2 regions of the Bacillus sp. PK5-006 genome follow, and region 2 is predicted to be linked to the other one. Evidence: a T-box and tRNA genes for the amino acid it is inferred to sense, from the RefSeq annotation. Region 2 holds a T-box; the other holds one or more tRNA genes.
The links. A T-box is a leader RNA that pairs with one kind of tRNA and senses whether it is charged. The one in region 2 lies ahead of proS (proline--tRNA ligase), so its partner is inferred to be a tRNA-Pro.

Region 1 (6,105 bases), 1.2 Mb from region 2:
AGTAGCGGAGTTCCTGATTCCACACTGCCAAGAAAAGCCTCTAGCGAGGTGAGAGGTGCCCGTACCGCAAACCGACACAGGTAGGCGAGGAGAGAATCCTAAGGTGATCGAGAGAACTCTCGTTAAGGAACTCGGCAAAATGACCCCGTAACTTCGGGAGAAGGGGTGCTTCTTAGGGTGTTAAAGCCCCGAGAAGCCGCAGTGAATAGGCCCAGGCGACTGTTTAGCAAAAACACAGGTCTCTGCGAAGCCGTAAGGCGAAGTATAGGGGCTGACGCCTGCCCGGTGCTGGAAGGTTAAGAGGAGCGCTTAGCGTAAGCGAAGGTGCGAATTGAAGCCCCAGTAAACGGCGGCCGTAACTATAACGGTCCTAAGGTAGCGAAATTCCTTGTCGGGTAAGTTCCGACCCGCACGAAAGGCGCAACGATCTGGGCACTGTCTCAACGAGAGACTCGGTGAAATTATAGTACCTGTGAAGATGCAGGTTACCCGCGACAGGACGGAAAGACCCCGTGGAGCTTTACTGCAGCCTGATATTGAATGTTGGTACAGCTTGTACAGGATAGGTAGGAGCCTTGGAAACCGGAGCGCTAGCTTCGGTGGAGGCATCGGTGGGATACTACCCTGGCTGTATTGACCTTCTAACCCGCTGCCCTTATCGGGCAGGGAGACAGTGTCAGGTGGGCAGTTTGACTGGGGCGGTCGCCTCCTAAAATGTAACGGAGGCGCCCAAAGGTTCCCTCAGAATGGTTGGAAATCATTCGCAGAGTGTAAAGGCACAAGGGAGCTTGACTGCGAGACCTACAAGTCGAGCAGGGACGAAAGTCGGGCTTAGTGATCCGGTGGTTCCGCATGGAAGGGCCATCGCTCAACGGATAAAAGCTACCCCGGGGATAACAGGCTTATCTCCCCCAAGAGTCCACATCGACGGGGAGGTTTGGCACCTCGATGTCGGCTCATCGCATCCTGGGGCTGTAGTCGGTCCCAAGGGTTGGGCTGTTCGCCCATTAAAGCGGTACGCGAGCTGGGTTCAGAACGTCGTGAGACAGTTCGGTCCCTATCCGTCGCGGGCGCAGGAAATTTGAGAGGAGCTGTCCTTAGTACGAGAGGACCGGGATGGACGCACCGCTGGTGTACCAGTTGTTCTGCCAAGGGCATCGCTGGGTAGCTATGTGCGGACGGGATAAGTGCTGAAAGCATCTAAGCATGAAGCCCCCCTCAAGATGAGATTTCCCATTCCGCAAGGAAGTAAGATCCCTGAAAGATGATCAGGTTGATAGGTCTGAGGTGGAAGCGTGGTGACACGTGGAGCTGACAGATACTAATAGATCGAGGACTTAACCTATATTCTAATGTGAAGCATGAACATTGTTATCTAGTTTTGAGAGAACATTCTCTCCATCAGGTTTGGTGGCGATAGCGAAGAGGTCACACCCGTTCCCATACCGAACACGGAAGTTAAGCTCTTCAGCGCCGATGGTAGTTGGGGGTTTCCCCCTGTGAGAGTAGGACGCCGCCAAGCTTCTATAAGGATCAGTTCCAGTCGGAACTGGTCTTTTTTGTGCAAGTTGAGGGTACATACATTCACTTGTTTGATAAAAGATCGTGGCTTCATTTTATGTCCACAAGCAGCGTGTGAAATACTTGGATATAAAGAGGAAAATGAGCCTATCGCATAAAACATTAGCTATAAAAACAATAGAGAGACAGAGTATCAGCTTATATAGGGAAATTAAAGATGTGTAAGCCTATATGATTTTTATAAATGCTTACGGCTAAAGAGATTACATATATCATTAAAGTATAAAAATGAGGGACTGCTAATATTTCTGAAGGAATCGAACGTTTTAAAAGAGAATATAGAAGAGAGAAGTTCAGCTGCTGAACGGAACAGCAGCTGTTTGAATAGGTGAAATGACGATCATTTGTTAAAAGAAATACGCAATGAAAATTGAAATAAAATTTTTTTAATATAGCCTTTACAAATGATTAAAACCTGTATATAATAATCTTTGTCGGATCGAGAGATTCCTACATAGTGGAGGATTAGCTCAGCTGGGAGAGCATCTGCCTTACAAGCAGAGGGTCGGCGGTTCGAGCCCGTCATCCTCCACCATATTTATTCTTACATAATGTTAGGATAGATAAAGCCGGTGTAGCTCAACTGGTAGAGCAACTGACTTGTAATCAGTAGGTTGGGGGTTCAAGTCCTCTTGCCGGCACCACTTTCATATGGTAAGATAGACAAGTCGCTTTTAAAGCGAGCCATTAGCTCAGTTGGTAGAGCATCTGACTTTTAATCAGAGGGTCGAAGGTTCGAGTCCTTCATGGCTCACCATGTTTCATGCGGGTGTGGCGGAATTGGCAGACGCGCTAGACTTAGGATCTAGTGTCTTTATGACGTGGGGGTTCAAGTCCCTTCACCCGCATTGCCAAATAAAATAAAGAAATCCTGTAATGCGGAAGTAGTTCAGTGGTAGAACACCACCTTGCCAAGGTGGGGGTCGCGGGTTCGAATCCCGTCTTCCGCTTATACCATCCACGCCGGGGTGGTGGAATTGGCAGACACACAGGACTTAAAATCCTGCGGTAGGTGACTACCGTGCCGGTTCAAGTCCGGCCCTCGGCATTATAAATAAGCGCCCGTAGCTCAATTGGATAGAGCGTTTGACTACGGATCAAAAGGTTAGGGGTTCGACTCCTCTCGGGCGCGCCATTAAGATCGGGAAGTAGCTCAGCTTGGTAGAGCACTTGGTTTGGGACCAAGGGGTCGCAGGTTCGAATCCTGTCTTCCCGACCATCTTTTATGGGGCCTTAGCTCAGCTGGGAGAGCGCCTGCCTTGCACGCAGGAGGTCAGCGGTTCGATCCCGCTAGGCTCCACTTTTTAAAAGATTAATTTGATCATGGCGGTGTAGCTCAGCTGGCTAGAGCGTACGGTTCATACCCGTGAGGTCGGGGGTTCGATCCCCTCCGCCGCTATAAAGGACCTTTAGCTCAGTTGGTTAGAGCAGACGGCTCATAACCGTCCGGTCGTAGGTTCGAGTCCTACAAGGTCCACCATCTATACGGAGGAATACCCAAGTCCGGCTGAAGGGATCGGTCTTGAAAACCGACAGGGGTGTCAAAGCCCGCGGGGGTTCGAATCCCTCTTCCTCCGCCATATTTTTTAAAACCCATATCATCGCGGGGTGGAGCAGTTCGGTAGCTCGTCGGGCTCATAACCCGAAGGTCGCAGGTTCAAATCCTGCCCCCGCAACCAAAATGGTCCGGTAGTTCAGTTGGTTAGAATGCCTGCCTGTCACGCAGGAGGTCGCGGGTTCGAGTCCCGTCCGGACCGCCATTTTTCAAAAGAATACTTGGCTCGGTAGCTCAGTTGGTAGAGCAACGGACTGAAAATCCGTGTGTCGGCGGTTCGATTCCGTCCCGAGCCACTTTTATAAAAATATTCATAGTATGGCGGTTGTGGCGAAGTGGTTAACGCACCAGATTGTGGCTCTGGCACTCGTGGGTTCGATTCCCATCAATCGCCCCATACATATTTTTGCGGGTGTAGTTTAGTGGTAAAACCTCAGCCTTCCAAGCTGATGTCGTGGGTTCGATTCCCATCACCCGCTCCATTTGTATATCTGTTCATGGGCCTGTAGCTCAGCTGGTTAGAGCGCACGCCTGATAAGCGTGAGGTCGGTGGTTCGAGTCCACTCAGGCCCACCATGATCTTCCGCAGTAGCTCAGTGGTAGAGCTATCGGCTGTTAACCGATCGGTCGTAGGTTCGAATCCTACCTGCGGAGCCAAATGGAGAAGTACTCAAGTGGCTGAAGAGGCGCCCCTGCTAAGGGTGTAGGTCGCGTAAGCGGCGCGAGGGTTCAAATCCCTCCTTCTCCGCCATTGATATGGCCCGTTGGTCAAGCGGTTAAGACACCGCCCTTTCACGGCGGTAACACGGGTTCGAATCCCGTACGGGTCATTTTTAAAAGAGATCTTGTCAAAGATCTCTTTTTTATTTTCTCCAAAACGAAAGACCGCATCATGGCGGTCTTTTTTTACATATTCATGGAATAGATCGTATAAGACAAGTATGTGGCAAAGAAGCCCCATAAGACATATGGAATCAGTAAAATTGGAACGACTTTGCTTAGTTTACGTGAGACGATGACAAGTGCAAGTGCTGTCAGTGCGACGAGAAGGCAGTCGATTGTAGCTACAAACAAATCCTTTTGTGTAAATTGAAAAAAGCTAAAGGCTTGATTTAAAACATAATTTAAAAGGAAAAGAATCCAAAATGGTAAAGTGATTTTTTGGAATCCATATTTTCCATAAATGATCGCTGCGGACAATGAGATGAGTGCAAATAAGACAGCCCACACAGCACCGATCACACCGCCACCAGGCGTCCATTTTGGTTTATTCAATGCGTCATACCATTCTCTGTCGACGGGGAACAAGAATCCGGCAATAGAGAATAGTGCGTATGTAATAAAGAAGACGACAATCGCCCAAATGATACTTTTTCTAGCCATCAAGAATCTCCTCCAATCAAATTCACTCTTAAAATGATTTCCCAATAATTACATGATATAAACATAAAGCCCCCAATATGAGGGGACTAATGATTTTCTTCTGTATAAGGTTCTTCCTCGTACGGTTTCAAGTCACCAAATACCGTCATGACACCTTCTTCGTCTAGTGCTTCTTCATAGGCCTCGTGTGCTTTGTTCGGATACACCTTGCTTGCTTTTCCTTCAATATCAGCAGCTGCGAATCCTTCGTAGTCCTCTACATAATCTTCATCTTCTGATTGTGTATATACATCATCGTATGTCAGAGGAGGGAATTCCATATCAGACGGGGTCTCAGAGTTTCCGTAGCGTTCTACGTCTTGGTAGGCATCCTCTCCATCGTACGCAGCACTTTCTTCATTTTCAAATTGTCCCGCGGGAGGACTTAATAAATCCTCTTCAATCGGACGGTTTTGTGAAACGGTCTGTTCTTTTGAATGCTCTGTGCATGTGACGGCAGTAGGCAAGGCTTCTAAGCGTTCCTTTGGAATAGGGGCTTTACAGACCTTGCACAGACCATAAGAGCCGTCTGCAATGGCTTGGAGTGCTTCATTGATGTCTAACATATGTTCATGTTCCAAGCTGTTTAAAGCAATATCTTTCCCACGCTCGAACAGCTCTGTCCCTTGATCACCCGGGTGGTTATCATAGGCAGACAATTCACCGATTGAATCGTAAGGAAAGGATACTTTCTGTTCATCGTCATGGCTTTTGGCTTCAAGTTCTTTCTTTTCATCGAGAAGGCGCTGCTTCAAATGATGTAATTCGTCTTTAGACAACAAATCGATCATCCTTTCATATCAAACATATTGTTAGTATGAGCAATTTTGTATGTAAGACTAGTTCCAATTTGAAGCAATTCCTTATTAAAAAAACGCCTGCGGCTGCAGGCGTTCTTTGTTACGCGATATAGTATTGTAAGATCAAAGCGATCGTCAGCAGAAAACCAAAAAATGTATTGGTTTGAGCTGTAGATTTCATGGCATTCATTAATTCAATCGGCTTTTCTTTTTGTTTAAACTCTTTAATGGCTGTATAGGCTTTTGGCACACTCAGTAAAACAAGAAGACTCCAAAGACCGACGATATCTGTGAAGATATAAACAAAAATGAGTACATATGATACCAAAAACATGGAAAGTAAAATGTTCACTGCAGCTTTGCGTCCAGCAAGAATGGCAAGTGTTCTTCGTCCATTTTCCTTATCCCCGTCTAAATCACGGATATTGTTCGATAGTAAGATGGCACCAACTAAAATAGAAATTGGTAGTGAGATGAGAACCGCTTTAGACGTCAGTGTGCCTGTTTGGATATAGAAACTAATCAGGATGATTCCTAATCCCATAAAAGCACCTGAAACAAGTTCTCCAAACGGTGTATATGCAATTGGTACAGGGCCGCCAGTATAGAAATAGCCTGCTGCCATACAAATAAGTCCTATTAGTGCAATCCACCAGCTAGACATCATGCAAATATATACCCCAAGTAATAAAGAAAGCGCAAATAGTGCATAAGCAAGGCTGAGGACTGTCTTTGGCTTTACACCGT
Region 2 (6,105 bases):
GAAGACTATTTCCAGCGTTTTTCGATTGATGCATTACACTCAAAAGCTCGCATGTTCGTGGGATATGAACACCAAAAGCCGGTCACAACAGGCTTATTATTCGAGACAAACGACAGCTACGGTATTTATGATGTCATAACAAGGGCAGAACACCGCGGCAAAGGACTTGGCAGTGACATGTTTCATTACCTTCTAACCCAGACAGAGAATAAACAAAAATGTGTCATCTTACAAGCATCAGCGGACGGCAAAAATATTTATCAACGTGCCGGCTTCCAACCAATCAGCGAAATGGCCGTCTTTGAATAGAAAGTACTTTTCGTGTGAATTTGAAATGAACATAAAAAAGCTGCCTAATGTTAGGCAGCTATTCAGCATGATGCTGACGATCCATATAAAGCGGTGGTCTCTTCAACGAAATCACCGCACAGCTAAAGGCAATCAGTACAAACACAGCACCGAATTTAGCCAGATCAACAGATGAACCGGTCATCGTAAACATGACTCCGCCAACCGCTGATCCAATCGAAATGCCGATTTGCAATGCCGAAGTATTTAAACTTTGCTGAATATCAGACGTAACAGGATCTGTTTGAATCAAATAACTCTGCAAAGCAGGCGTCAGTGCCCAGCTGAGCGCACCCCAAAGGACAACCATCACCATAAAGAGCGCGAACACCCCCGCTGTATAAGGAATGGTAAACATGACAACCGCAAACGCGATTGTCACAAGCAAAATGGCTTTCCCTGAACCCAGTTTGTCACTCAGCCAGCCGCCAAATCCATTCCCGCCTATCGACGCAAGTCCGAAGATTAAATAACAAATACTAATCCAAAACGGGGTCATATGCAGAACTTCCATTAAAAACGGAGTGAAATAAGAATAAAGCATATAATGACCTGCAAGCATAAACAAACTAATCAAGTGTGCACTAAAAATTTTCGGATGCCCTAAAGAACGAATCTGCTCTCTAAGAGGCGTCACTTTTTCAACAGGCATTTTTTCTAATAGAAAATAGATCAGCACCATCGATATGGCAGAAAGAATACTGATTCCTAAAAACATCACTCTCCAGCCAAAGCTCTCAGTAATAAAAATACCGATCGGTACACCGAGAACAAGTGAGGAGCTAATCCCAATAAAAATCAGCCCTAATGCCTTCGCACGATGCGCTGGTTCCACTAATTTAGCAGTGATCGTGAGTGACAACACCACCACTAGCGCTGTACTCATCGCGATCAATACCCTAGAGATCATGACAAAAGCAAAGGTCGAACTAAAATAAGTGAACACATTCCCTAATGTAAACACCAATAACGCGATTAAATAAAGGCGCTTTCGTTCGATTTTGGCTGTCGCGGTCAGCAGCACGGGTGCTGAAATGGCATACACAATCGCAAATACCGTAATGAGCTGTCCGGCTGTTGCAAGAGACACATTCAAATCCTCTGCAAGACTTGGCAGAATGCCCCCGACCACAAGCTCAACTAATCCAACCGCAAAAGTAGAAACGGCTAATAAATATACTCTCCAGTTCATGTCTAACATCCCTTCTGTATATCATCGCTTTCACTTTTGATACAGGGTGCAGACAAACAAAAAAACCCTGATTACAAAAAAGGAAAGCGCGCTTTTGTAATCAGGATTTATCGGATCCTGGTAGAAACCCTCAAACCATATTATTGAGGTTATACAAGTCTATTTTTTTCTTCAAATATATTAGCATAGCCTTACATAACTCGCAAGCTGTAAAAATAGAAAAATACTGCCATTCTGTTACCTAAACAAAAGGCGCCGTAAAAGGAATCAGAACAGCTTGCTTTCTCCTCCGTTTACAGGTAAACTGATGAAAAATCAACGAACGAGGATCAACGTAGATCTGGAATAGTAGCTTGAATCGATCTTTAACAGAGAGGGAACGGTGCTGAGAAGTTCCTACTGACATCTTCAAGTGAACCTGCCGATTTAGTTCTGTTTCATACAGCGGTTCATACCGTTATCATGATTGAGTGTAAAGCTGTGCTTTAAATTAGGGTGGTACCACCAGGAATGGTCCCTAACTTAAAGTACAGCTTTTTTGTTTTAAAAAAGGAGGAACCTGCAATGTCAAAGAAACAATTTGTTGAGAAAATTACAAGCATGGAAGACGACTTTGCCCAGTGGTATACAGATGTTGTCACAAAGGCGCGGCTCGTCGATTATTCAAGCGTGAGAGGCAGTATGATCATTCAGCCGTACGGCTTTAAAATTTGGGAGAATATTCGCGACGAACTTGACCGCCAGATTAAAGAAACGGGTCATGAGAATGTCTATATGCCGCTCTTTATCCCAGAGAGCCTGCTTCAGCAGGAAAAAGATCATATCGAAGGCTTTGCTCCTGAAGTGGCGTGGGTGACACATGGCGGTGAATCCGAATTACAAGAAAGGCTCTGCGTCAGACCGACCTCTGAAGTGCTGTTCGCTGAGCATTACAAAAACATTATTCATTCCTACCGCGATTTACCGAAGCTATATAACCAATGGGCCAATGTCGTCCGCTGGGAAAAGACAACACGTCCCTTCCTCAGAACCCTTGAATTCCTATGGCAGGAAGGGCACACGTGCCATGAGACTGAGCAAGAAGCGATTGAAGAAACACAAAGAATGCTTCACATTTACGCTTCTCTTTGCGAAGATCTCCTTGCCATTCCTGTCATTAAAGGGAGAAAAACAGAGAAGGAAAAATTCGCCGGCGCTCGCTTCACCTATACGGTTGAAAGCTTGATGCATGATGGAAAAGCGCTGCAAACTGCCACTTCTCATTTCTTCGGGAACGGATTTGCCAAAGCATTTGGCATCGAATTCTTAAACCGTGAAGGAAAACTAGAGCACGTCCAGCAAACCTCTTGGGGTTTCACAACAAGAATCATTGGCGCGATGATCATGGTTCATGGCGATGACAGAGGGCTCGTCCTCCCGCCAAATATTGCGCCAACCCAAGTGCGTATCGTGCCAATCGCTTCTCATAAAGAAGGGGTGCTGGATCATGCCTACGAATTGAAGGATCGCCTCGCCCGCATCGCACGTGCTGACATCGACGCAAGCGATAAACAGCCAGGCTGGAAATTCAACGAGTGTGAAATGCAAGGTATTCCGCTACGTGTAGAAGTAGGACCAAAGGACATCGAAAAAGGACAGGTGATGCTTGCAAGACGAGACACTGGTGAAAAGCAAGCTGTCACGTTAGATGCCCTTGAACAAACCATCACAGCAACGCTTGAAGACATCCAGCGGACGATGTACGAAAAAGCGAAAGAACGATTACATAAAAAGACATCACACGCCCACACAATCGAAGACATCGAGCAAATTCTTGCGGAAGAAAACCGATTGATTAAAGCCATGTGGTGCGGTGATGAGGCCTGTGAAAACGACATTAAAGAAAGAACAGGTGCGACCTCACGCTGTATTCCATTCGAACAGGAAACCATTTCTGACACATGTGTCTGCTGCGGCAAGCCTGCATCTGATATGGTGTTCTGGGCGAAAGCCTATTAAGAATATGAACGATAAAGAAGCATCTCTCATGATGCTTCTTTTTTTGTTAAAAAGACCCAAACACCCATTGACCTCACCTGCTTGATCCCCTATAATTCATATTAATATAATCGGTTTTTAAGAATTTAACTGGAGTGGTGATACATGAAACGCTGGCCCTCATTCTTTGCCGAACGCTGTCCTAAATGTAAATCAGCATTAGAAGTCTCAAAGTCCAATGCCCTGCAAGGCAAAGTCGTGAAAACATGTCCCAACCTTCATTATCAAAAAGAGTACCACCCAGCACTAGAAACGTATATTGAGCACGATGACGTCCAATAAAAAAGACCAACATGTTTGCTTTGTTGGTCTTTTCTTTATAAAATATCCAGCCAAATTTTGACCGCTGTCGCCGTAATCATCACAGCAAGTGCCCATTGCAAGTAGACGGCGTTGATTTTCTGACCGACCTTCGCACCAATCGGAGCTGCCATCAAACTTGCCGCCATCAGCACAACAGCAGGAAGAAGCATGACCTGACCCGTCAATACCTTTCCAGTCGATGCGCCTATCGCAGAAAGAAACGTAATTGCAAGTGACGACGCAATCGTCATCCGTACAGGAATTTTTAAAATAGACAGCATCACAGGCACTAAAATAAATGCTCCGCCTGCACCTAATACCCCGGAAACACTGCCAATCACAAAGGCAATAGCTGATGCCAGCCCTTTATGAAAAGTGACTTCTCCCTCTGCGTCTGCACGCTGCCCTTTTTTCGGAATCAGCATGAGAATAACCGCTACAATGGCGAGTAATCCATAGACGAGGTTCATCCCTTTCTCCGGCATAAAATGTGATACATAACTGCCTAATAAGCTGCCCGCCAATATACTGCTTCCCATATATAAAATCAGCGAGCGATGTAAAAATCCGCTTTTCCGATAAGCAAGTACACCACCCAGTGTCGAAAAAAGCACTTGAATGGCACCAATCCCTGATACCTCATGTGCTGATAGTGCCATCACACCGAAAAGAGGCGGGATATAAAGCAGCATGGGATAGTTGATCACAGATCCGCCGATCCCCACCATTCCTGATAAGAAGGAACCAATACATCCGATGATAAAAAGTGTAATCAAAAATGCAAAATCCACGCTGGTCTCCTCCTTTGCAAAAGGAAAAGGGGATCTTCAGCAGATACCCCTACATCCTTTAGGACCCTTTTCTCATCCAGAACTTCAACACGTGACCTTCTTCTGTCTGCGTGATCAATTCATGTCCGCTTGACTTCGCCCATGCGGCCAAGTCAGCTTTAGCCCCTTTATCTGTTGCATGTATTTCTAAAACTTGACCTTCCGCCAAGTCGTTCATTTTTTTCTTCGTTCGAATAATCGGCATTGGGCAAGCGAGCCCTGTTACGTCTAAAATTTGATCTGATGTCATTTGATCGTTCCTCTTTTCTTATTTTATTGGACATTATCGAATCGCACAACGGTTTGGACCCATTTCCATTTCACGCTGCTCTTCCACATCTGGGTTCAGCTTCCCCATATTGGCTTGACGAATCTCTTGAAAGGCATGCGGCTGTGCAGGCAATCCCTTCGTCACCATCTGTCTAAACACATGTTGATCTTCAATATGGAGCCCATGATTTTCTTTTAAAAGTGAGCCGAGCTCCTTCCAAACACTGCCGTCTTCATTCATTTCTTCGATGGTCATGAAGTGCGCAGGCAGAACGATGTATTCCTTTGAAAACGCCATATACCGTTCATAAAGCGTCTCTCTCAAATCATCTACCCAGTCCTCCGCCATTCCAGCAAGATCAGGTCTTCCAATCGAATCAATGAACAAAATATCACCTGAAAGAAGATATTGATTGTCTACGATAAAAGATGTTGAGCCGATCGTATGTCCCGGGGAATAAATGGGATGAATTTCAATAGAAGCTGCTCCAATCGTTATCCGCTGTCCTTCTTCAAGACGTTTATATTCAAAGGTTACCTCTTCGGCATCTTTTGGCGGCAGCCAGTAGGTAGCACCCGTTAGTTCAGCCAGCTTTTTCCCACCAGAAATATGATCTGCATGAAGGTGAGTATCCAGCACATGCGTCACAGAGACATCATGCTTTTTTGCAAAATCGATATAGCTCTCCGTCATTCGAGCTGCATCTACAACTGCAGCTTCTCCTTTGGACACGATCATATAGGACAGACACCCTTTGCCCATCCGTACAAATTGATACAACTCTCCGCCGCCGCTTAAATCACCTATTTTCACTGGCTCTAGATGCTCACTCCATGCTTTCATGCCGCCCTGCAAATAATGAACAGGCACGCCAGCCTCTGACAGCATCTCCGCCACCAGGATAGAGGAACCTTCCTTGGCACAAACCACCAACACTTCACGGTCACTAGGAATGTGCTGTAAAAGGCCCTCTACTCCGTCAAGCAGATCAAAATAAGGCACATTCATATCAACGATTGCTTCCCCTTCAATCTTCCAGTCCTGCACATCTGCTTGATTTCGCACATCTAGCAAAAAGAGCGGCTCTTTGCCCACGATCTTTTTTGTTAACTGCTCTGCAGTCA

Region 1: it encodes a tRNA-Pro, which carries the amino acid that the T-box ahead of proS (proline--tRNA ligase) is inferred to sense. The anticodon was not compared.

What each region holds. Positions count from the first base shown of each region.
Region 1 is NZ_CP096414.1:952,462-958,566, forward strand. Features, by position in the region: rRNA gene M1D84_RS04815 (23S ribosomal RNA) at 1-1,345, shown strand, start outside; rRNA gene rrf (5S ribosomal RNA) at 1,407-1,522, shown strand; tRNA gene M1D84_RS04825 (tRNA-Val) at 2,041-2,116, shown strand; tRNA gene M1D84_RS04830 (tRNA-Thr) at 2,150-2,225, shown strand; tRNA gene M1D84_RS04835 (tRNA-Lys) at 2,263-2,338, shown strand; tRNA gene M1D84_RS04840 (tRNA-Leu) at 2,347-2,429, shown strand; tRNA gene M1D84_RS04845 (tRNA-Gly) at 2,460-2,531, shown strand; tRNA gene M1D84_RS04850 (tRNA-Leu) at 2,544-2,629, shown strand; tRNA gene M1D84_RS04855 (tRNA-Arg) at 2,640-2,716, shown strand; tRNA gene M1D84_RS04860 (tRNA-Pro) at 2,724-2,800, shown strand; tRNA gene M1D84_RS04865 (tRNA-Ala) at 2,809-2,881, shown strand; tRNA gene M1D84_RS04870 (tRNA-Met) at 2,907-2,980, shown strand; tRNA gene M1D84_RS04875 (tRNA-Ile) at 2,985-3,061, shown strand; tRNA gene M1D84_RS04880 (tRNA-Ser) at 3,069-3,161, shown strand; tRNA gene M1D84_RS04885 (tRNA-Met) at 3,184-3,260, shown strand; tRNA gene M1D84_RS04890 (tRNA-Asp) at 3,265-3,341, shown strand; tRNA gene M1D84_RS04895 (tRNA-Phe) at 3,360-3,432, shown strand; tRNA gene M1D84_RS04900 (tRNA-His) at 3,458-3,533, shown strand; tRNA gene M1D84_RS04905 (tRNA-Gly) at 3,545-3,618, shown strand; tRNA gene M1D84_RS04910 (tRNA-Ile) at 3,636-3,712, shown strand; tRNA gene M1D84_RS04915 (tRNA-Asn) at 3,719-3,793, shown strand; tRNA gene M1D84_RS04920 (tRNA-Ser) at 3,797-3,887, shown strand; tRNA gene M1D84_RS04925 (tRNA-Glu) at 3,895-3,966, shown strand; gene M1D84_RS04930 (TspO/MBR family protein) at 4,043-4,519, opposite strand; gene M1D84_RS04935 (TraR/DksA C4-type zinc finger protein) at 4,606-5,340, opposite strand; gene M1D84_RS04940 (1,4-dihydroxy-2-naphthoate polyprenyltransferase) at 5,459-6,105, opposite strand, start outside.
Region 2 is NZ_CP096414.1:3,517,248-3,523,352, forward strand. Features, by position in the region: gene M1D84_RS17830 (GNAT family N-acetyltransferase) at 1-309, shown strand, start outside; gene M1D84_RS17835 (MFS transporter) at 368-1,540, opposite strand; purine riboswitch at 1,618-1,717, opposite strand; T-box leader at 1,867-2,062, shown strand; gene proS (proline--tRNA ligase) at 2,105-3,538, shown strand; gene M1D84_RS17845 (hypothetical protein) at 3,683-3,859, shown strand; gene M1D84_RS17850 (sulfite exporter TauE/SafE family protein) at 3,895-4,671, opposite strand; gene M1D84_RS17855 (sulfurtransferase TusA family protein) at 4,730-4,960, opposite strand; gene M1D84_RS17860 (MBL fold metallo-hydrolase) at 4,994-6,105, opposite strand, start outside.